One region of the Novosphingobium gossypii genome, then DNA from elsewhere that is predicted to be linked to it. Evidence: riboswitches for the same ligand, from Rfam matches in the RefSeq annotation. Region 1 holds a riboswitch; the other holds the start of a gene.
The links. A riboswitch is a leader RNA that binds a small molecule or an ion and turns the genes downstream of it on or off. The one in region 1 is predicted to bind cobalamin.
Positions count from the first base shown of each region.

Region 2: it holds a riboswitch for cobalamin, as region 1 does, so the genes downstream of both, GGR40_RS09450 (DUF1636 domain-containing protein) here and cobW (cobalamin biosynthesis protein CobW) in region 1, are expected to answer to the same signal.

Region 1 is NZ_JBNPXM010000001.1:1,065,090-1,074,728, forward strand. Features, by position in the region: gene GGR40_RS05410 (sensor histidine kinase) at 1-56, shown strand, start outside; gene fahA (fumarylacetoacetase) at 148-1,452, shown strand; gene GGR40_RS05420 (alpha/beta fold hydrolase) at 1,436-2,422, opposite strand; cobalamin riboswitch at 2,542-2,784, shown strand; gene cobW (cobalamin biosynthesis protein CobW) at 2,968-4,017, shown strand; gene cobN (cobaltochelatase subunit CobN) at 4,017-7,928, shown strand; gene cobO (cob(I)yrinic acid a,c-diamide adenosyltransferase) at 7,931-8,539, shown strand; gene bluB (5,6-dimethylbenzimidazole synthase) at 8,553-9,191, shown strand; gene GGR40_RS05445 (ABC transporter substrate-binding protein) at 9,178-9,639, opposite strand, start outside.
Region 2 is NZ_JBNPXM010000003.1:379,670-389,308, reverse strand. Features, by position in the region: gene GGR40_RS09465 (OpgD/OpgG family glucan biosynthesis protein) at 1-339, shown strand, start outside; gene mdoH (glucans biosynthesis glucosyltransferase MdoH) at 380-2,182, shown strand; gene GGR40_RS09455 (cobyrinate a,c-diamide synthase) at 2,161-3,468, opposite strand; cobalamin riboswitch at 3,541-3,733, shown strand; gene GGR40_RS09450 (DUF1636 domain-containing protein) at 3,967-4,374, shown strand; gene cobT (nicotinate-nucleotide--dimethylbenzimidazole phosphoribosyltransferase) at 4,371-5,408, shown strand; gene GGR40_RS09440 (histidine phosphatase family protein) at 5,405-5,971, shown strand; gene GGR40_RS09435 (adenosylcobinamide-GDP ribazoletransferase) at 5,968-6,693, shown strand; gene GGR40_RS09430 (aminotransferase class I/II-fold pyridoxal phosphate-dependent enzyme) at 6,690-7,685, shown strand; gene cbiB (adenosylcobinamide-phosphate synthase CbiB) at 7,678-8,619, shown strand; gene GGR40_RS09420 (cobyric acid synthase) at 8,607-9,639, shown strand, end outside.

The DNA.
Region 1 (9,639 bases):
CGCCTGATGGCGGGCTGATCGCGCGACTGGACGTGCCGCATCCCGGCGAGAACTGAGGGCGCATCGGCGCGCTATGGCCTTGGCGTGCCGACGCCGCTATTCCACAGGGTGGATCGGCCCGGCGAGGCCGCCTTTGGAGAGCGACGCGTGAACTGGTGGACAATCGATGAAACCCACGATCCGGCCCGCGCCAGCTGGGTGCCTTCCGCGCAGGGACACCACGACTTCCCGATCCAGAACCTGCCTTTCGCCACTTTCACGCCTTCGTCCGGCGACGAGAGCAGGATCGGCGTCGCCATCGGCGACTTCATCCTGGACCTCGCTGCGGTTGCAGACGCCGGACTGGTGCCCACCCATGTGACGGGCATTTGCCGCGACCCCACGCTTGCCCGCCTGCTGGCCCTGCCGCCGGAGGAGCGCACGGCACTTCGCCGGGCGCTGTCCGATCTACTGAGCGACGTGGCACGGCAGTCCACGGTCGAACCCATGCTGCACCCCGCTGATGCCTGCACGCTGCACCTTCCGACGCGCATCGGGGACTACACGGACTTCTACGTCGGCATCCACCACGCCGGCAATGTGGGCCGCCAGTTCCGGCCCGACAATCCGCTGCTGCCCAACTACAAGCACGTTCCGATCGGCTATCACGGACGCGCCTCCTCCATCCGCCCGTCCGGAGTGCCCGTCGTGCGCCCACGCGGCCAGCGCAAGGCTCCGGACGCCGACGCGCCCGTCTTCGCGCCCTCCGCAAGGCTGGATTACGAACTGGAGATGGGCGTGTGGATCGGCCCCGGCAACACGCTGGGCGAGCCGATCGCGATCGCCGACGCTGCGCAACATATCGCGGGCTTCTGCCTCCTGAACGACTGGTCCGCGCGCGACATTCAGGGGTGGGAATACCAGCCGCTTGGCCCGTTCCTCGCCAAGAACTTCCACACGACGATCTCGCCCTGGGTCGTCACGCCCGAAGCCTTGGCGCCGTTCCGCATCGCCCAGCCGCTCCGGCCCGAGGGCGATCCCCAGCCCCTGCCCTACCTGCAGCTAGCCGATGACCAGCAGCACGGCTCGCTGGCCGTGACGCTCGAAGTGCATCTCACCACGCCAGCGATGCGCGATGCCGGCCTGCCCCCGCACCGGCTCAGCAGCGGCCCGGCAAGCAACATGTACTGGACCGTGCAGCAGATGGTGACGCACCACGCGTCCAACGGCTGCAACCTCTCCCCCGGCGACCTGCTGGGCACCGGCACGATCTCCGCCCCCGACCGCGATGGTTTTGGGAGCCTGCTCGAGCTGTCCGAAGGGGGCAGGAACCCGCTGGCGCTTCCGGGCGGCGAAACCCGCACCTTTCTGGAAGACGGGGACGAGGTGGCACTGTCCGCCACTGCCTCTGCCCCCGGCTATGTGTCCATCGGCTTTGGCGAGTGCCGGGCGCGGATCACTCCAGCGCCCTGACAAGGTCCGCGTTGAAGCGCTGCGGCGCCGTTACCTGCGGGCTGTGCCCATATTCGGGATAAGCGATCAGCCGCGCTCCGCCGATCCGCGCCGCTGCCGCACGCGCCAGCCGGGGATAGTCACCCAGCGTCGCGCGCAGGACCGGATCGGCGCGGTTCTTGCCGATGGCGGTGTTGTCCTTCTCGCCGATCATCAGCACCGTCGGGACGGAAATGCGCTGGATTTCGTGGATGACCGGCTGGTTGAATACCATGTCCGACGTCAGCGCCTGGTTCCACGCCACGATCGCGCCATCCTGCCCCGCGTACATCGACGCCAGCATGTCCACCCAACGGTCGTAGTCCGGGCGCCACTGGCCTGCATAATACGTGCTTTGCTGATAGGCCTTGATGCTGGCCCGCGTGGTCTTGAGTTCGGCGGCGTAGAGCTTGTCCACCGTGGTGTTGGGCACCCCCTTGGCGCGCCAGTCCTCAAGCCCGAGCGGGTTGACCAGCACCAGCTGTGATACGTCGGCCGGGTACTGCAACGCATAGCGCATCGCCAGCATCCCACCCATCGAATGCCCGACGATCACCGGCTTTTCGATCTTCAGCCGCACCAGCAGATCGTGTGTGTTGGCGGCCAGTGTGTGCAGCCCGTACTGGTAGCGCTCCGGCTTGCTCGACTTGCAGAACCCGATCTGGTCGGGCGCAATCACGCGGTACCCGGCGCCTGAAAGCGCACGGATCGTGGTATCCCACGTGCCTGCGCAGAAGTTCTTGCCGTGCAGCAGCACCGCCGTCCGACCGTTGGGCTTTGCGGGCATGACATCGAGGTAGGCCATGTCCAGCGTCTGGCTCTGGCTGGTGAAGCCAAAGTGCTGGACAGGCCGGCCGTAAGAGACGTCGGCCAGCATCGGATCGGCGCGTGCGGGCACGGCCACGACCGACGCCAGAGCTGCGGCAATGCCGATGAAACGCAGGGCTGGCAAAACGATATCTCCTTCAGCAGTTTACCGCTCAATGGTCGCAGACCGCCAAGGTTGCCGCAACACGGCACTTGCGCGCGCCTTTGCGCCCCGGTATCCGCGACCGGGTCCGGACTTATCGTCTGGGCAAAGATCGCGCCGGTGCTCCGAAAGGGGCTTAAAAGGGAAGGCGGTGGGGATGGTCTTCCATCCGAATCCGCAGCTGTCCCTGCAACTGTAAGCGGCGAGCGCGATGCACATCGCTTCCCCACAGCGCGGGAAGCAGCCACTGAGGCCGGACGCTGCGACATGCGAGGCTTCGGGAAGGCCGTGCATCGATGCGTTGACCCGCGAGCCAGGAGACCTGCCTGCGTCCGGTCGCTCTTGCTTTGGCCCAGGGGATGGCCGCGGCACGGTTCACCGTCTGAGCGACGACACGCATGCGGCATGGGGCCGCAGCGGACAGGGTCGCCGGGCGTCTTCGCGCCTGTCCGTCGCCCTTGCCTGCGCCGCCGTCAGCCCGGCGGTAAGCCCCGCCGCGAAACGTCGCCGGCGCGGGAGTGCAGACCTTGAGCAAAGTACCCACCACCGTCATCACCGGCTTCCTGGGCGCCGGCAAGACCACGCTTATCCGCCACCTGCTGCAGAACGCGCATGGCCGCCGCCTGGCGCTGGTCATCAACGAATTCGGCGAGGTTGGCGTCGACGGCGAACTGGTGAAGGGCTGCAACGACGAAGCCTGCCCGGAGGACGACATCCTCGAACTGGCCAACGGCTGCATCTGCTGCACCGTGGCCGACGATTTCCTGCCCACCATGCAGAAGCTGTTGGACCGCCCCACCCCGCCCGATCACATCATCATCGAAACGTCCGGCCTTGCCCTGCCCAAGCCGCTGGTCAAGGCGTTCCAGTGGCCCGACATCCGCACCCGCGCCACGGTAGACGGCGTGGTCGCGCTGATCGATGCAGATGCGGTGGCCGCTGGCCGCTTCGCCACTGACGAGGATGCGCTGGCTGCCGCCCGCGCCGCCGATCCCAACCTCGACCATGACAGCCCGCTGGAGGAACTGTTCGAGGAACAGCTGGGCTGCGCCGACATGGTCGTGCTCAACAAGACCGACCTCGTCGATGCCGACGTGCTGGCGCAAGTGGAGCAAACCGTCCTTTCGCATACCCGCCCCGGCGTTAAGATCGTGCGCGCGGATCACGGCGCGGTCGAGATCGCCGCACTGCTCGGCATCGTCGCGGCGGCAGAGGACGATCTCGACAGCCGCAAGTCGCACATCGACGGCCTCGACGACGATCACGACCACGACGATTTCGACACCTTCATCCTCGAAGGGCGCGAAGTGGCCGATCTCGACGCGCTGCTGGCGGGGCTGCGGGAACAGATCGCCACGCATGACGTGCTGCGCGTGAAGGGTATGGTGGCGCTTGCCGGAAAGCCCAGCCGCCTCGTCGTGCAGGGCGTGGGTCCGCGCATCCAGCACTTCTTCGACCGCGCCTGGAAGGCAGAGGAACCGCGCCGGACCCAGTTGGTGATCATCGGCCAGAAGGGTCTGGACCGCGCGGCGATAGAGACCGCGCTGGCGGACGTGCTCGGCACCGTCGCCGCCTGATGCACCTGCTTTCCGCCACCCCCGGCACGATCTCCAACGGCGAGGAGGCGATCGACCTCGACCAGCAGCCGGGCGACATCGTGATCCTGACGGTGGCGGACAGCGAACTGGCGTGCTTCGCGAAAGCGGCGGCGCAACTGCCGCAAGGGGCGCCCTCCGGGACCAGCCCAAGCGTGCGCCTCGCCAATCTGCTGCAGTTGCGCCACCCCTATTCGGTCGACCTCTACGTAGAGAAGGTGATCGCGCACGCGAAGTTCGTCTGCGTGGTGCTGTTGGGCGGCAAGAGTTACTGGCCCTATGGCATTGACGAGATCGCGCTGGTGGCTCGGGAGCGCGGCATCGCCTTCGCGGCCATAGCCGACGGGCGTGAGGAAGACCCGGCGCTGGCACGGGCATCCACCCTGCCCGCCGCCACCGTGGAGCACCTGCGCGATTACCTGCGGCAGGGCGGCACGGCCAACGCCCTGTCCTTCCTGCGCACCGCCGCGCGCCTGATCCACGCCGATTGCGGTCAGGCCGACGATCCCGTGCCGGTGGCCGATGCGGGCCTTTACCTCGCCGGGATCGACCGTCCCTCGCTGGCCGACCTGCGCGCGTCATGGCAGCCGGACGCGCCGGTCGTGCTGCTGGTGTTCTACCGCGCATTGATGATCGCGGGCACGCTGAACGCGGTCGATGCGATGGTGGCAGCGTTGCGACTGCGCGGCTTCAACGTCGCCGCCGTCCACGTCCGCGCCTTGCGGGAACCTTTCGCGATCGACTGGCTGACCGGTCTGATGGACGGGATCGCGCCCGACGTGATCGTCAACGCCACCAGCTTCGCGTCCTCTTCCAGCGGCGAACCGCGCGTCGGCGGCGTGCTGGAACGCGCCGACTGCCCCATCCTGCAGGTCGCCTTCGCGGGCGTGGAGGAAAGCGCCTGGCGCGATGCCGCGCGTGGTCTGGGTCCGCGCGACCTGGCGATGAACGTGGCCCTGCCCGAAGTGGATGGCCGCCTGTTCACCCGCGCCGTCGCCTTCAAGGCCGCCGAGCGGTTTGACGAAGTGACCCAGTGCGGCATCGTCGTCCCCCGCGTCGCCCCAGATCGGGTCGCCTTCGTTGCGGACCTGGCCGCCAACTGGGCGGCCCTGCGGCGCACGCCGCCCAAGGCGCGCAAGGTAGCGCTGGTGCTTGCCAACTACCCCAACCGCGACGGACGGATCGGCAACGGTGTAGGTCTCGACACGCCCGCCAGCGCAGCCTCTATCCTGTCGAGCCTTGCAGCGGCGGGGTACGACATCGCCGATGCGCCCACCGACGGGCAGGCCCTGATGCGCCTGATGACGGCTGGTGTGACCAACGACCTTTCCTCTCTGGACAGGCCCGGCGAGATCACGCTGCCGCTGGCCGATTACGAGGCCGCCTTCGCGCAAGTGCCCGAAGCCGCGCGGGCCGCCATGGTCGCGCGCTGGGGCGCACCGGAGGCCGACCCTTTCGTCAGGGAAGGCGCGTTCCGGCTGGCGGTCCATCGCTTCGGCAACGTCTGCGTCGCCGTGCAGCCCGCGCGCGGATACAACATCGACGCCAAGGAAACCTACCACGACCCGGCGCTGCCGCCGCCGCATGCCTACCTCGCCTTCCACGTCTGGCTCGACCGCCATTTCGGCGCGCAGGCGCTGGTTCATGTCGGCAAGCACGGCAATCTGGAATGGCTGCCCGGCAAGGCGGTGTCGCTGTCCGCCGATTGCTTCCCCGAGATTTGCGCCGGGCCGGTGCCGCAGCTTTACCCTTTCATCGTCAACGATCCGGGCGAAGGCACGCAGGCCAAGCGGCGCATTGGCGCGGTCATCGTCGATCACCTGACGCCTCCCCTCACCCGCGCGGAAAGCTACGGCCCGCTGAAGCAGCTCGAAGCGCTGGTGGACGAATACTATCTGGCCGCCGGGATGGACCCGCGCCGGCTGGAACGGCTGCGGCGCGACATCATCGACCTTGCCCGCTCGCAAGGGCTGGACAAGGACGCAGGCGCGCAGGGCGATGGCGACGATGCCCTGTCCGCCATCGACAACTACCTGTGCGAACTGAAGGAACTGCAGATCCGCGATGGCCTGCACGTCTTCGGCCAATCGCCCCAGGGTCGCCTGCGGCGCGACCTGCTGGTGGCGCTGGCCCGTACCCCTCGCGGGTATGACGGGCCGGAACAGGCATCGCTGCTGCGGGCGTTGGCGCAGGATTTCGGCTTTGCCTTCGACCCGCTGGACTGCCGCATGGCGGATTGCTGGGAGGGGCCAAGGCCGGGCGTGCTGGCCGCGGTGTCTGACGAACCATGGCGCACGCTGGGGGATACGGTGGAGCGGCTGGAACTGCTGGCGGCAGAGTGGATCGACACCCTGCCCCCGCCCCCCGCATCCCGTCACCCTGAACTTGTTTCAGGGTCCATTTCTCCGCCTGCCTCTGAGGTGGGGGTCACCATCGGCGCTATCGGTTCGCCCCAGCAAAACACCGCGTCTGAGGCGCGATGGACCCTGAAACAAGTTCAGGGTGACGATGTTGGGGAACGTGAATGTAGCCAAGTGGGGGACAGCAAGGTTCAGCCTGTCCTCCACGCCATCGCCAGCAACCTCGCCCCACGTGTGGACGCCTGTGGGTCCGCCGAGACTGCCGCACTACTCGCCGGGCTGGACGGCCGCTTCGTCACGCCTGGCCCTTCCGGCGCGCCGACACGTGGACGCCCGGACGTTCTGCCCACCGGGCGCAATTTCTACTCGGTGGACACGCGCGCGGTGCCCACCGCAGTCGCGTGGGATTTGGGCCAGCGGTCGGCGCAGTTGCTGGTGGAAGACTATCTCCAGCGCGAGGGCGAGTACCCGCGCGCCATCGCCTTGTCCGCATGGGGCACCGCCAACATGCGCACCGGCGGGGACGACATCGCGCAGGCGCTGGCGCTGATGGGCGTGCGGCCGCGCTGGGAATGGACTTCGGGCCGTGTCACCGGGTTCGAGATGATGACGCTGGCCGAACTCGGCCGCCCGCGCGTGGACGTGACCTTGCGCGTGTCGGGCTTCTTCCGCGATGCCTTCCCCGAACAGATGGATTTGATCGACAGCGCCGCCCGCGCCGTCATGGCCCTTGACGAAAGCGACGAGGACAACCCCGCCGCCGCCCGCCACCGCGCCGAAACCGCCGCCCTTGCAGCGCAGGGCGAGGATGCGTCGGTCGCTGCCCGCCGCGCGGGGGCCCGTGTGTTCGGCTCGAAGCCCGGCGCCTATGGTGCGGGCCTGCAGGCGATGATCGACGAAAAGCTGTGGCACGATCGCACGGATCTGGCGAACGTCTACCTCGACTGGGGCAGCTACGCCTACGGATCGGGGGTGGAGGGCGAGGCCGAGCGCGATCTCTACGCCGCCCGCCTGACCCAGGCCGACGCCGTGGTCCAGAACCAGGACAACCGCGAACACGACCTGCTCGACAGTGACGACTACTACCAGTTCGAGGGTGGCATCGCCGCTGCCGTCGAGCACCTGAAGGGCCGCGCGCCGCTGTCCTACCACAACGACCACTCGCGCCCCGAACGCCCGGTGATCCGCACTTTGGCGGACGAGATCGGCCGGATCGTACGCGGGCGCGTCACCAATCCCAAATGGATCGCAGGCGTCATGCGCCACGGCTACAAGGGCGCGTTCGAGATAGCCGCATCGGTCGATTACCTCTTCGCCTTCGCCGCCACCACGAGCGCGGTGCGCGATCACCACTTCGACGCCGTCCACGCCGCCTTCATCGAGGACGAGGCCGTGCGCGCCTTCATGGCCGAGGCCAATCCCGCGGCCCTGCGCGAAACTGCCGCCCGGCTGGCCGAGGCGCTGGAGCGCGGGCTTTGGAAACCCAGATCGAACAGCGCGGGCCTGCTGCTCGCACAAGTCTCAGGAGCATGAATATGGCCCAGCGCACCGACGAACAGCATGCAGAAAAGATGAAGAAAAAGCAGGCCGCGCACGACCGCATCATGGCGGGCAAGACCGTGGAAAAGAGCCTGCTGATCGTCAACACCGGCAAGGGCAAGGGCAAGACCACCGCCGCGCTCGGCATGGTGGTGCGGATGATCGGCCACGGGAAGAAGGTGGGCGTCGTCCAGTTCGTGAAAGGCGCGATGACCACCGGCGAAAAGGCGGTCTTCGATGCCTTCCCCGACCATGTGGAGTTCAAGCCGATGGGCGAAGGCTTCACCTGGAACACCCAGGACCGCGCCCGCGACATCGCCCTTGCGCGCGAGGCATGGGAAGAAGTGAAGCGCATGGTCGCCGATCCCGCCTACGACATGGTGCTGGCCGACGAATTGAACATCGTCCTGCGGTACGACTATCTGCCGCTGGACGAAGTGCTTGAAGTGCTAACCGGACGGGCCGACATGAAGCACGTCGTCGTGACCGGGCGCAACGCCCCCGAGGGTCTGGTCGAAGCCGCGGACCTAGTCACCGAGATGACGCTGGTGAAGCACCCCTTCCGCGAACAGGGCGTGAAAGCGCAGGCGGGCATCGAGTTCTAAGGGCCGACGCAAGGTGCAGCCCACCTTCACCCCCCAATTCCGCGACGACCTCTCCGCTCTCCTCGCATGGCGGCGCGATGTGCGGCATTTCCGCCGCGATCCGCTGGACGATGCGGTCGTGCTGCAGCTGCTTGCCACGGCGCAGCTGGCACCCTCGGTCGGCAATTCGCAGCCCTGGCGCTTCGTGCGGGTGCGTTCCGCACCGCTGCGTCAGGCGCTGGCCGCTCATGCCGACGCGGAAGCTGCTCGCGCCGGGGATGCCGCTTACGAAGGCGAGCGCCACGCCGCCTATACCGCGCTGAAACTCCACGCGCTGGACCATGCGCCCGAAGTCATCGCGGTGTTCTGCGACGAGGATACGCCCGTCGGCATGGGACTTGGCGCCGCAACGATGCCGCAGACGCGCGAATGGTCGGTCGTGATGGCGATCCATACCCTGTGGCTGGCAGCACGGGCGCAGGGACTGGGGCTTGGCTGGGTGTCCATCGTTCGGCCTGAAACGGTCGCCCGCCTGCTGGACACCCCGCCTGCATGGTGCTTCGTGGCCCTGCTGTGCCTGGGTTATCCGCAGGAGCCGGACCTTGTCCCCGAACTTGAGCGGCGCGGCTGGCAGGCCCGACTGGACGTGAGCGCCTGTGTCAGCGAGGTTTGATCCGCCCCGCTCCCTGAGCCATCGCGCGTGCCGCCCGGACATAGGCAGGGCCGCCGCAAACCGTCCACGCCTGCGGGATGGCGATGCGCGGGATCGAGCCGATGACCGGGTGGTGCATCATCGCAGTACCTTCATCGACCACTATATCGGTCGCGCTGTCGACGATCAGGACGTCGGGGCGCGATGCGGCAAGTTCCTCCACGCCCACTTGCGACAGTGCGGGCTTGCCCAGCTTTCCTGCAAGGTTGGTCAGGCCCACGCGCGTCATCATGTCGTCCACCAGCGTGCCGGTACCTGTCAGGTAACCGCGCCGCTGCCAGTAGGCCGCGACAAGCCCGCGTCTGACACGCGGCACGGACGCCAGATCGCGGTTCATCCGCGCGATCAGCGCATCTCCGCGCTCGGGATGCCCCACGGCCAGCGCCACCTTGCGGATGGATGCCAGAAT
Region 2 (9,639 bases), on a different contig from region 1:
CCCAGCATAGACAACGCGGCGCGCTGCATCGACCTGTACGAAGGCCCCGGCGGCAGCCCCGGAACGCCGCCGCTGCCCGGCGTGCGCAAATACGTGTTCGACTTCGCCGGTCCGTCGCTGGCGGGCCTTGACCGGGACAGCGGCGTCACGGCCGAAACCGACCTGCCGAAGGGCGCGGTGGTCTCTGCCGTCGCCTATCCCATCGCCCGGTCGGAAGGGCTGTGGCGGGCCATGATCGACGTCCGATCGGCCAGCGTCACCCAACCCCAGTTCCGTCTTTTCCTGAAGCGCGGCAACTCTGCGCTGAGTGAGACCGTTATCAAGGCCATCGAAACGTGAGTACGCCAAAGTGAGCACAGGGCCAACGACCCATTCGCCGATGCTGCCGGCGGAATCGCCCATGGCGATGCCGATCCAGAACCTGTGGGGCAATCCCCCCGGCGCGCGCGAGGTGCTGACAGCGCCGCACGGCATGCTGGTCAAGCGGCTGCTGCTGCTGGCGCTGACCGCCGTGATCGGTCTTGCCGCGTCCAGCACCGTGCGCATGGAACTGTCGCGCGACGGCCTGGACTGGGTCGAGATCGCGCTGCTGGCGTTCTTCGTGCCACTGTTCTGCTGGATTTCGTTTGGCTTCGTCACGGCGACCATGGGCTTCCTCAAGCTCATCACCGGCGAACATCCCGGCTTCACCGCGCTGCCCAGCCCGGCTTCCAGCCTGCGTCACAAGACGGCCGTGCTGATGCCGGTCTACAACGAGGGCGTCGAGGAAGTGTTCGCCCGCGTGCGCGCCATGGCCTATTCCATCGCCGAGGCGGGCGGCGCGCCGTGGATCGACTTCTTCATCCTGAGCGATTCCAATCCCTTCCACGGCAAGCGCGAAGAAGCGGCCTGGCACGAACTGGCCGATCACGCGCCGATCAAGATCTATTACCGCCGCCGTGAGAAGAACATCGCGCGCAAGCCAGGCAACATCGCCGAATGGGTGAAGCGCTTCGGCGGCGCTTACGAAAACATGCTGATCCTCGACGCCGATTCCATGATGAGCGGCGAGACGATCGTCGGCATGGCATCGATCATGGAAGAGCGCCCTTCGATCGGCCTGCTCCAGACGGTGCCGATGATCACCAACCCGCGCACCCTGTTCCAGCGCTGGATGCAGTTCGCCAGCGAGGCCTATGGCCCCATCGCCAGCGCCGGGCTGCTGTGGTGGTCGGGCTCGGAAGCCAACTTCTGGGGCCACAACGCGATCGTGCGCACCCGCGCCTTCGCCGAAGCCTGCGGGCTGCCCGAGCTGCCCGGCAAGGCACCGTTCGGCGGCCATATCCTGAGCCACGACATGCTGGAATCCGCCCTGCTGCGCCGTCGCGGCTGGGCGGTGCACATGGTCATGATTGGCGGCTCCTACGAGGAGTTTCCGCCGACCATCGTCGACATGGCGATCCGCGACCGGCGCTGGATGCAGGGCAACCTGCAGCACCTCCAGTTGCTGGGCGCTTCGGGCCTGCATTGGGCCAGCCGTCTGCACCTCCTGATCGGCGCTTCCGCCTATCTGACGTCACCCGGCTGGCTGCTGCTGATCATCACCATGATCGGGCAGGTGGCAACGCATCAGGACGGCGGCTTCGTCAACCTGGCGCCGCCCAGCGTGCTGGCGCTGACTGTGGTGCTGCTGTTCGGGCCCAAGGTCATGGGGCTGGTATGGATGCTGGCCGATCGCGAACGGCGCGCCAGCTTCGGCGGCGCCTTTGCGATCGTGCGTTCGGTGGCGCTTGAGACGGTGCTGGCGATGCTGCTGGCGCCGATCACCATGGTCACCCAGACCAAGGCGCTGCTGGGGCTGCTGCTGGGCATCTCGGCGGGCTGGAACACCCAGGCCCGCGATGCCCGCCGCATCACCGTGCGCGAAGTGCTGCCCGACCTGCGCGAGCATCTGCTGCTGGGCGCGGCGCTGACGGCAACCGCGTTTCTAGATACGACGACGGCGGTGTGGCTCTCGCCGATCATCGTCGGCCTGTTCCTGTCGCCCTGGCTGATCAGCCTGACCTCCAGCGAAAACCTGGGCGACAAGGCCGACCGCGCCAAGGTGTTCCGCGTCCCCGCCCCCGGCATCGTCGAGGCCAGCGAAGACCCGCGCGGCACCGAAGTGCCGGCTGCCAAACCTCAGTCGCTGGTCGAAGCCTGACCGAACAGCCGCGCCACCGCCTGCGGGGCGGAAGGGAAGTAACCGTGCATGTAGCTGGCGGTGAGTGAGCCGACGCGGTAAAACGCTTCTCCCGCCGCCCCCTCCGGCGCCTTCGCCATTGCCTCCGGCAGGAGGGCCGTATCCAGCCGCGAATAGTGAAACGTGTGCCCGCGAAGCGTGCCGCCGGGCAGGTCGAGCTGCTGCATCCCCAGCCCGGCGAACCGCGCCTGCATCGTCGCATGGCCCGGCAGCAGTCCCAGCAGGTCGGCCCGTGCGCCATGCCGATCCGTCAGCGAGGCGCAGGCGTAGAGCATCCCCCCGCACTCGGCCAGAATTGGCTTGCCCGCCGCATGGTGCGCCCTGATCGCCGCCAGCATCGAGTCATTGGCGGCAAGCTCCTGTAGATGCAGTTCGGGATAGCCGCCCGGCAGCCACAGCGCGTCGCATTCTGGCAAAGCCGCATCGCGCAGCGGTGAGAAGAACGCCAGCCGCGCGCCCGATCGTTCCAGCCATTGCAGGTTGGCGCGGTAGATGAAGGCGAAAGCCTCGTCCCGCGCAACGGCGATGCGCAGACCATGCAAATCCGCTTCATGGCCCACTGCTGACGGGGTGAACCGCACCGGCGGCGGCAGGTCAAGCGCGGCGTCGGGCAGCAGCGCCGCCGCCTGATCCAGCCGCGCATCGAGGTCCGCCACCTCCGCCGCCTGCACCAGCCCCAGGTGCCGTTCGGGCAGCGCCACCCCTGCATCGCGAGGCAGAGTTCCCAGCCACTTCACCGCGTCCGGCATTCCCCGCTGCAACAGTTCGGCATGGCGGGCACTGCCGACGCGGTTGGCGATCACGCCATGGACCTCGACACCGGGGCGATACGTCGCCAGCCCGTGCACCACTGCGCCGAAGGTCTGCGCCATCGACGAGCCGTCGATCACCGCCAGCACCGGCAGCCCGAAGCGTTGCGCCATGTCCGCCGCGCCAGGATCGCCATCGAACAGGCCCATTGCGCCTTCGACAAGGATCACGTCCGCTTCGCGCGCGGCATCGTGCAGCAGGGCACGGCACTGGTCTTCGCCGCACATGAACAGATCGATCTGGTGGACCGGCGCTCCGCTTGCCACTTCGAGCACCATGGGATCGAGGAAATCGGGGCCGCACTTGAACACCCGTACTCGCCGCCCGGCATTGCGGTGGCGGCGGGCGAGCGCGGCAGTCACCAGCGTCTTGCCCTGCCCCGAAGCAGGAGCGGACACCAGCCAGGCCGGGCAGGAAACAGCGGGATCGTCCGTCATCCCGCAGTCACCTATGGTCTCCCGCAGATCGGCGCAAGCATCGGCCTCTTGCACAGCGGCAGCCCGCACGATACGTGCCTGCGTGCGACAGGTTCCCCGCAAGGGGATCAAAAGGGAACGCGGGTGCAATGCCCGGGCTGCCCCTGCAACTGTAAGCGGACGAGTCATCCGACCACAGGCCATTGGGTGCGCAAGCACCTGAGAAGGCGGTCGGAAAAGGCGATGACCCGTGAGCCAGGAGACCTGCCGGTCGCAGTCGTTCTTCGACCGGACAGGGTGTGCCGGCCGAACGGGGGCCCATTCCTCGTGCAACGACAGCATCGCTCCGCCGGCCTGAAGGCTGCGGGAGGCGCCGCGCTGCATGATGCGCCGGCACCCTGCCCGCCTTCGGCAACCGACGGGGTAACGCCGTTTGCCTGAAGGATCCGACGTGAAATCCCATTCGACTTCCATCGCAGCACCGGCTCCTGCCGCGCCCATGCGCAGCCGGCCCTGACCATGCTGGCTCCCGTCCCCGCTGGCCCGTCCGTGGTCGTATGCAACACCTGCCGCCACACCGCCAACGCGCAGGAGGATGCGCAAGGGCGCCGCGGCGGCGCAGTGCTGGAAGCGGCGATGCGCAGCGTGCAGGATGCCGACCCCGCGCTTCAGGGCGTGCAGATCCAGACCATGCCGTGCCTTTTCGCCTGCAGCCGCCACTGCACCGTCCACATCCGCGCGCCGGGCAAGGTGGGCTACGTGCTGGGCGACTTCGCCCCCGATGCGGACGCCGCGCGCGCCATCCTGGAATACGCGGTGCGCCACGCCGCCAGTGAGGAAGGCCGTGTGCCTTTCCGCGAATGGCCGCAGGGGGTGAAGGGGCACTTCATCACCCGCACCCCACCTGAAGGCTTCGTCTGCACGTGACCCGCTTTGCCGATCCCGCCGCCTTTGCCGCCGCTCTTGCCGCGCTGCCTGCGACCAACCAGGCCGCCCGCAACGCCGCGCTGCAGCGCCAGTCCTGCCTGACCAAGCCGCCGGGTTCGCTGGGCAGGCTTGAGGATATCGCGGTGTTCATGGCAGGCTGGCAAGGCCGCGAGCGCCCGGCTGCGGACCGGGTGCAGGCGGTAGCGTTCGCCGGCAATCACGGCGTCGCGGCGCAGGGCGTCAGCGCCTATCCGCCCGAAGTCACGGCGCAGATGGTCGCCAATTTCGAGGCCGGGGGCGCGGCGATCAATGTCCTGACGCGGGCTTGCGGGGCAACGCTGTCGATAGTCGCGCTCGATCTTGACCGGCCCACCGGCAACATCGCGCGCGAACCGGCGATGAGCGCGGAGGAATGCCTCGACGCGCTGAACCGGGGCGCCGCCGCGCTGGCCCCGGACACGCAGCTACTGCTGGTGGGTGAGATGGGCATCGGCAACACCACCCCCGCCGCCGCCCTGTGCGCGCAGGCGTTCGGCGGCGACGCGGCCGCGTGGATCGGGCGCGGCACCGGGATCGACGACCACGGGCTGGCGCGCAAGGCCGCCGCGGTCGATGCGGCGCTATCGCTGCATGGCCCCCACTGTACCGACGCGTTCGAAACGCTGCGCCGCCTTGGCGGGCGAGAGATCGCAGCGATGGCGGGCGCGTTTCTGGCGGCGCGACTGGCGCGCGTGCCGGTGCTGCTGGACGGATTCATTGCGTGCGCTGCAATCGCGCCGCTGGCCCAAGCGAATGCGCAGGTCACCGACCATTGCCTGGCCGCGCACTGCTCTGCCGAAACGGGGCACGCCCGCCTGCTGGCAGCGCTGGGGCTGGAGCCATTGCTGCGGCTTGGCCTGCGGCTGGGCGAGGGGTCGGGTGCGGCGCTGGCGGTGCCACTGGTCAAGGCTGCGCTCGCCGCCCACAACGGCATGGCCACTTTCGAGGAAGCCGCAGTCGCCGGGCGGGAAAGCGCCGGGCCGGCCGCCGGATGACCGGCACCCTGCTCCACCTGATGCGCCACGGCGCGCCGGAGCGCCCCGGTCGCCTGCTGGGCCATGTCGACGAACCCGCCCTGCCGACCGAGGACGCGCGGTGCGTTGTGCGGGCGCAAGGGCTGGAATTCGCCACCGTGATATCATCGGATCTGTGTCGTACTAGCATGCCCGCCGGTGACATCGCAGCCATCCGGGGCTGCCCGTACCACGTCGATGCCGACTGGCGCGAACTTGATTTCGGCGAGTGGACCGGGCGCGCGGTGCACGAACTGGACGCTGCCGCCTACGAACGGTTCTGGAATGACCCCGACGCGTATGCCCCGCCCGGAGGAGAACGATGGTCCGACTTGCGCAGCCGCGTGGTCCGCGCCATCGACCGGCTCCATGGCCCGGCGCTGGTCATCACCCACGGCGGGGCCATGCGCGCGGCGCTTTCCGTGCTGTGCGGCATGGACCATCGGCAGGTCTGGGCCTTCGACCTTCCCTGCACCGCGCTGCTGACCCTGCGCCTGTGGCCCGGCGATGCGCCCACCGCGCAGATCGTGGGGCTGGCGCCATGAAGCAACTGATCCTCGCCCTGCAGTTCCTGACCCGGCTGCCGCTGCCCCGCGTACAGGCAGACGCGAACGACTTTGCGCGAGCGATGCGCTGGTTTCCGGTGGCCGGGCTGGTCGTGGGCGGGGCAGTGGCGCTGCCGTGGTGGCTGTTGCAGCAGCGTGATCCATGGACGGGCGCGCTGGCGGGCCTCCTCGGCTGGGTCGCCATGACCGGCGCGCTGCATCTCGACGGGCTGGGCGACGTTGCGGACGGTGCCGGCGCGGCGCACGGGGACCGCGCGCGCCTGTCCAGCGTCATGGCGGACCCGCACGTCGGCAGCTTCGCGGTGGTGACAATCGCGCTGCAGCTGCTGGGCAAGCTGGTGCTGCTGCATGCGCTTTGTGCGCAGCCTGCGGGTACGGCGCAGGTCACTGCGCTGGTGCTGGTGCCGGTGTTCGCCCGCATCGCTCCGATCGGCTGGACACTGTTCCTGCCGCCGCTGCATGCCGGACTGGGATCGCGATTCCGGGAAGGTGTCAGTCGCGCGCATCTGCTGGCATGGTCGGTAGCGGCGGTTATCGGCGCCGTGGCACTGGCGCCCGCCCTGCTGGCGCTGTTCGCAGCCGCGCCCCTGTGGGGCTGGTGGCTGAAGGCCCGGCTGGGCGGCATCTCGGGGGATGGCCACGGCGCGGGCATCGAGCTGGTCGAAACCGCCCTCCTTGCCGCACTGGTGCTGGCGGCGTGACCCCCGACCTGCTCCATCATGGCGGACGGTTGGCGGAGGCGGCGCGCGTGTTCGGCGGTGAGCCTGCCGACTGGCTCGACCTGTCCACCGGGCTCAATCCGCTGCCGTGGCAGTCCGCCGAAGCTGGGCGGATCGATTGGCATGCCCTGCCTGACCCCGACGCCCTGCGCGAACTGGAGCATGCCGCCGCCGGGCATTTCGGAGCGGTGCCGGAGCATGTCTGCGCCGTGCCCGGCAGCGAAGTGGCACTGCGGCTGCTGGCCCTGCTGCTGGCGCTGCCGGGACGCGCCCTGACCCCCGCCTATCGCACCCATGCAGAGGCGTTCGCGTCATCCACCCCGATCGGCTTCGGGGAGACACTTGATCACCCCGCCGCAATCGTGCTTGCCAATCCCAACAACCCGGATGGCATCCTGCGGCCCGCGTCCGCGATCCTGTCGTGGCGTGACGCGGTGGCAGGGGCCGGCGGCTGGCTGATCGTGGACGAGGCCTTTGCCGACTGCCACCCACAAGCCAGCGTTGCCGCGCATGTCGGCCCGGCAGAGCGGCTGATCGTCCTGCGATCGTTCGGCAAGTTCTTCGGTCTGGCCGGGCTGCGGCTGGGCTTCGTCATCGCCCCGCCCGCGGTGACGGCAGCGCTGCGCGGGCTGCTCGGCAGCTGGCCGGTCCATGCCGCCGCCCTCGATCTTGGCCGCGCCGCCTATGCTGACGCCGGATGGATCGCACGCACGCGCGCCGACCTACCGCTTCGTGCAGAAGCGATGGACCGGGTGCTGACGCGCCATGGCCTTGCCCCTCAAGGCGCCTGTCCGCTGTTTCGCTACCTTGCGGATTGCGACGCGGCGGGGCTGTTCGCCCGGCTGGCACATGCGCGCATCCTCACCCGACCTTTCGCCGAAAGGCCACGCACCCTGCGCCTCGGCATCCCCGCCGATCCCGCCGCGCTGGCCCGGCTGGACATAGCTTTGGACAAGGCGCTGGCCGATGGCTGAGCCTGTCGCCCTTGCCGCCTTGACGCTGGAGGCTGCGCTGGGCTGGCCCACGCGGCTGCACGCCGTGACCGGGCATCCCGTGGGCCTGTTCGCCCGCATGATCCGCAGCTGCGAACGCCGCCTCAACCGAGGCCCAGCCGCACCTGCCCCCCGCCGCCGTGTGGCCGGAGCCATCGCCATGGCGCTGCTGCTGCTGCCCGTCGTCTCCGTGACGGCGGCAATGCAGGCGGTGGTCCATGCGCTGGCGGGAGCATGGAGCTGGCCGATCCTTGCACTGCTGGCCTGGCCCGCCATCGCCGCGCGCAGTCTGGACGACCATGTGCGCCCGATCCGCGATGCGCTGATGCGCGGCGATCTTGCCGAAAGCCGCCGCTCGGTGGGCATGATCGTGGGACGCGACACCGCGCGGCTGGACACGCCCGGCATAGCCCGGGCCGCGATCGAAAGCCTTGCGGAAAGCTTCTGCGACGGCGTCGTCGCACCGCTGTTCTGGCTGGTGCTGCTGGGCCTGCCGGGCGTCTGGGCGCTGAAGGCGATCAACACCGCAGACAGCCTGATCGGCCACCGGGAAGAGCCCTTCGGCCCTTACGGCTGGGCCGCCGCCCGGCTGGATGACGCGGTCATGCTGATCCCGGCGCGGCTGTCCGGTCTGCTGCTGTGCGTGGCCGGAGGAGGTGGCTGGAAAGTCATGGCCCGCGACCATGCCCGCCATGCGTCACCCAACGCGGGTTGGCCCGAAGCGGCGATGGCCGGGGCGCTGGGCGTCCGGCTGGCAGGACCGGTCGCTTACGACGGCCTGCTTGCCGCCAAGCCCTGGATCGGCGAAGAGGGCCGCGATGCGGATGCCCGCGGTCTCGACCGGGCGCTGACGATCTACCGGCGCGCCTGCGTCATCCTGGGAATCATGGCGATGGGGGTGGCATGGCTGGCCTGATGCTGCAGGGGACCGGCTCGGACGTCGGCAAGTCGGTGCTGGTCGCCGGATTGTGCCGCGCCGCTGCCAATCGCGGGCTGCGCGTGCTGCCCTTCAAGCCGCAGAACATGTCCAACAACGCCGCCGTCACGCCCGAAGGCGGCGAGATCGGCCGGGCACAGGCACTTCAGGCGCTGGCCGCGCGCGTGCCGCTGCACGTCGACATGAACCCGGTGCTGCTGAAACCGCAGGCCGATCGCACATCGCAGCTGATCGTCCACGGGCAGGTTCGCAGCACGCTTGGCGCCGCCAATTTCCGCGAAGCGCGCCGTCCGCTGCTGGGCGAAGTGCTGGAAAGCTATCGCCGGCTGGAGGCCCAGTGCGATCTGGTGATCATCGAGGGGGCAGGCTCTCCGGCGGAAATCAACCTGCGTGCGGGCGACATCGCCAACATGGGCTTTGCGCGCGCCGCGAATGTGCCCGTGGTGCTGGCGGGCGACATCGACCGGGGCGGGGTGATCGCCGCCATCGTCGGCACCCGCGCGGTCATCGATCCCGAAGACGCGGCGATGATACGCGGCTTCATCATCAACAAATTCCGCGGCGATCCTGCGCTCTTCACCGACGGCTATGCGGCGATAGAGCGCCTGTCAGGCTGGCGCGGTTTCGGCGTGCTCCCATGGCAACCGGCGGTGGCGCGCCTGCCCAGCGAAGACGCGGTGGTGCTGGAACGCGGCATCCGCCCCGGCGCGGGCAAGCTGCTGGTCGCCTGTCCGATCCTGCCGCGCATCGCCAACTTCGACGACCTCGATCCCCTGAAGCAGGAAAGCTGCGTGGAAGTGGCGATGGTCCCGCCCGGAACGCCCATACCTGCCGAAGCGGCGCTCATCGTCCTGCCCGGATCGAAGGCCACCATCGCCGACATGACGTTCCTGCGCGAACAGGGCTGGGACATAGACGTACTGGCGCACCACCGTCGTGGCGGGGCGGTGCTGGGGATCTGCGGAGGATACCAGATGCTGGGCCGCACCATCGCCGACC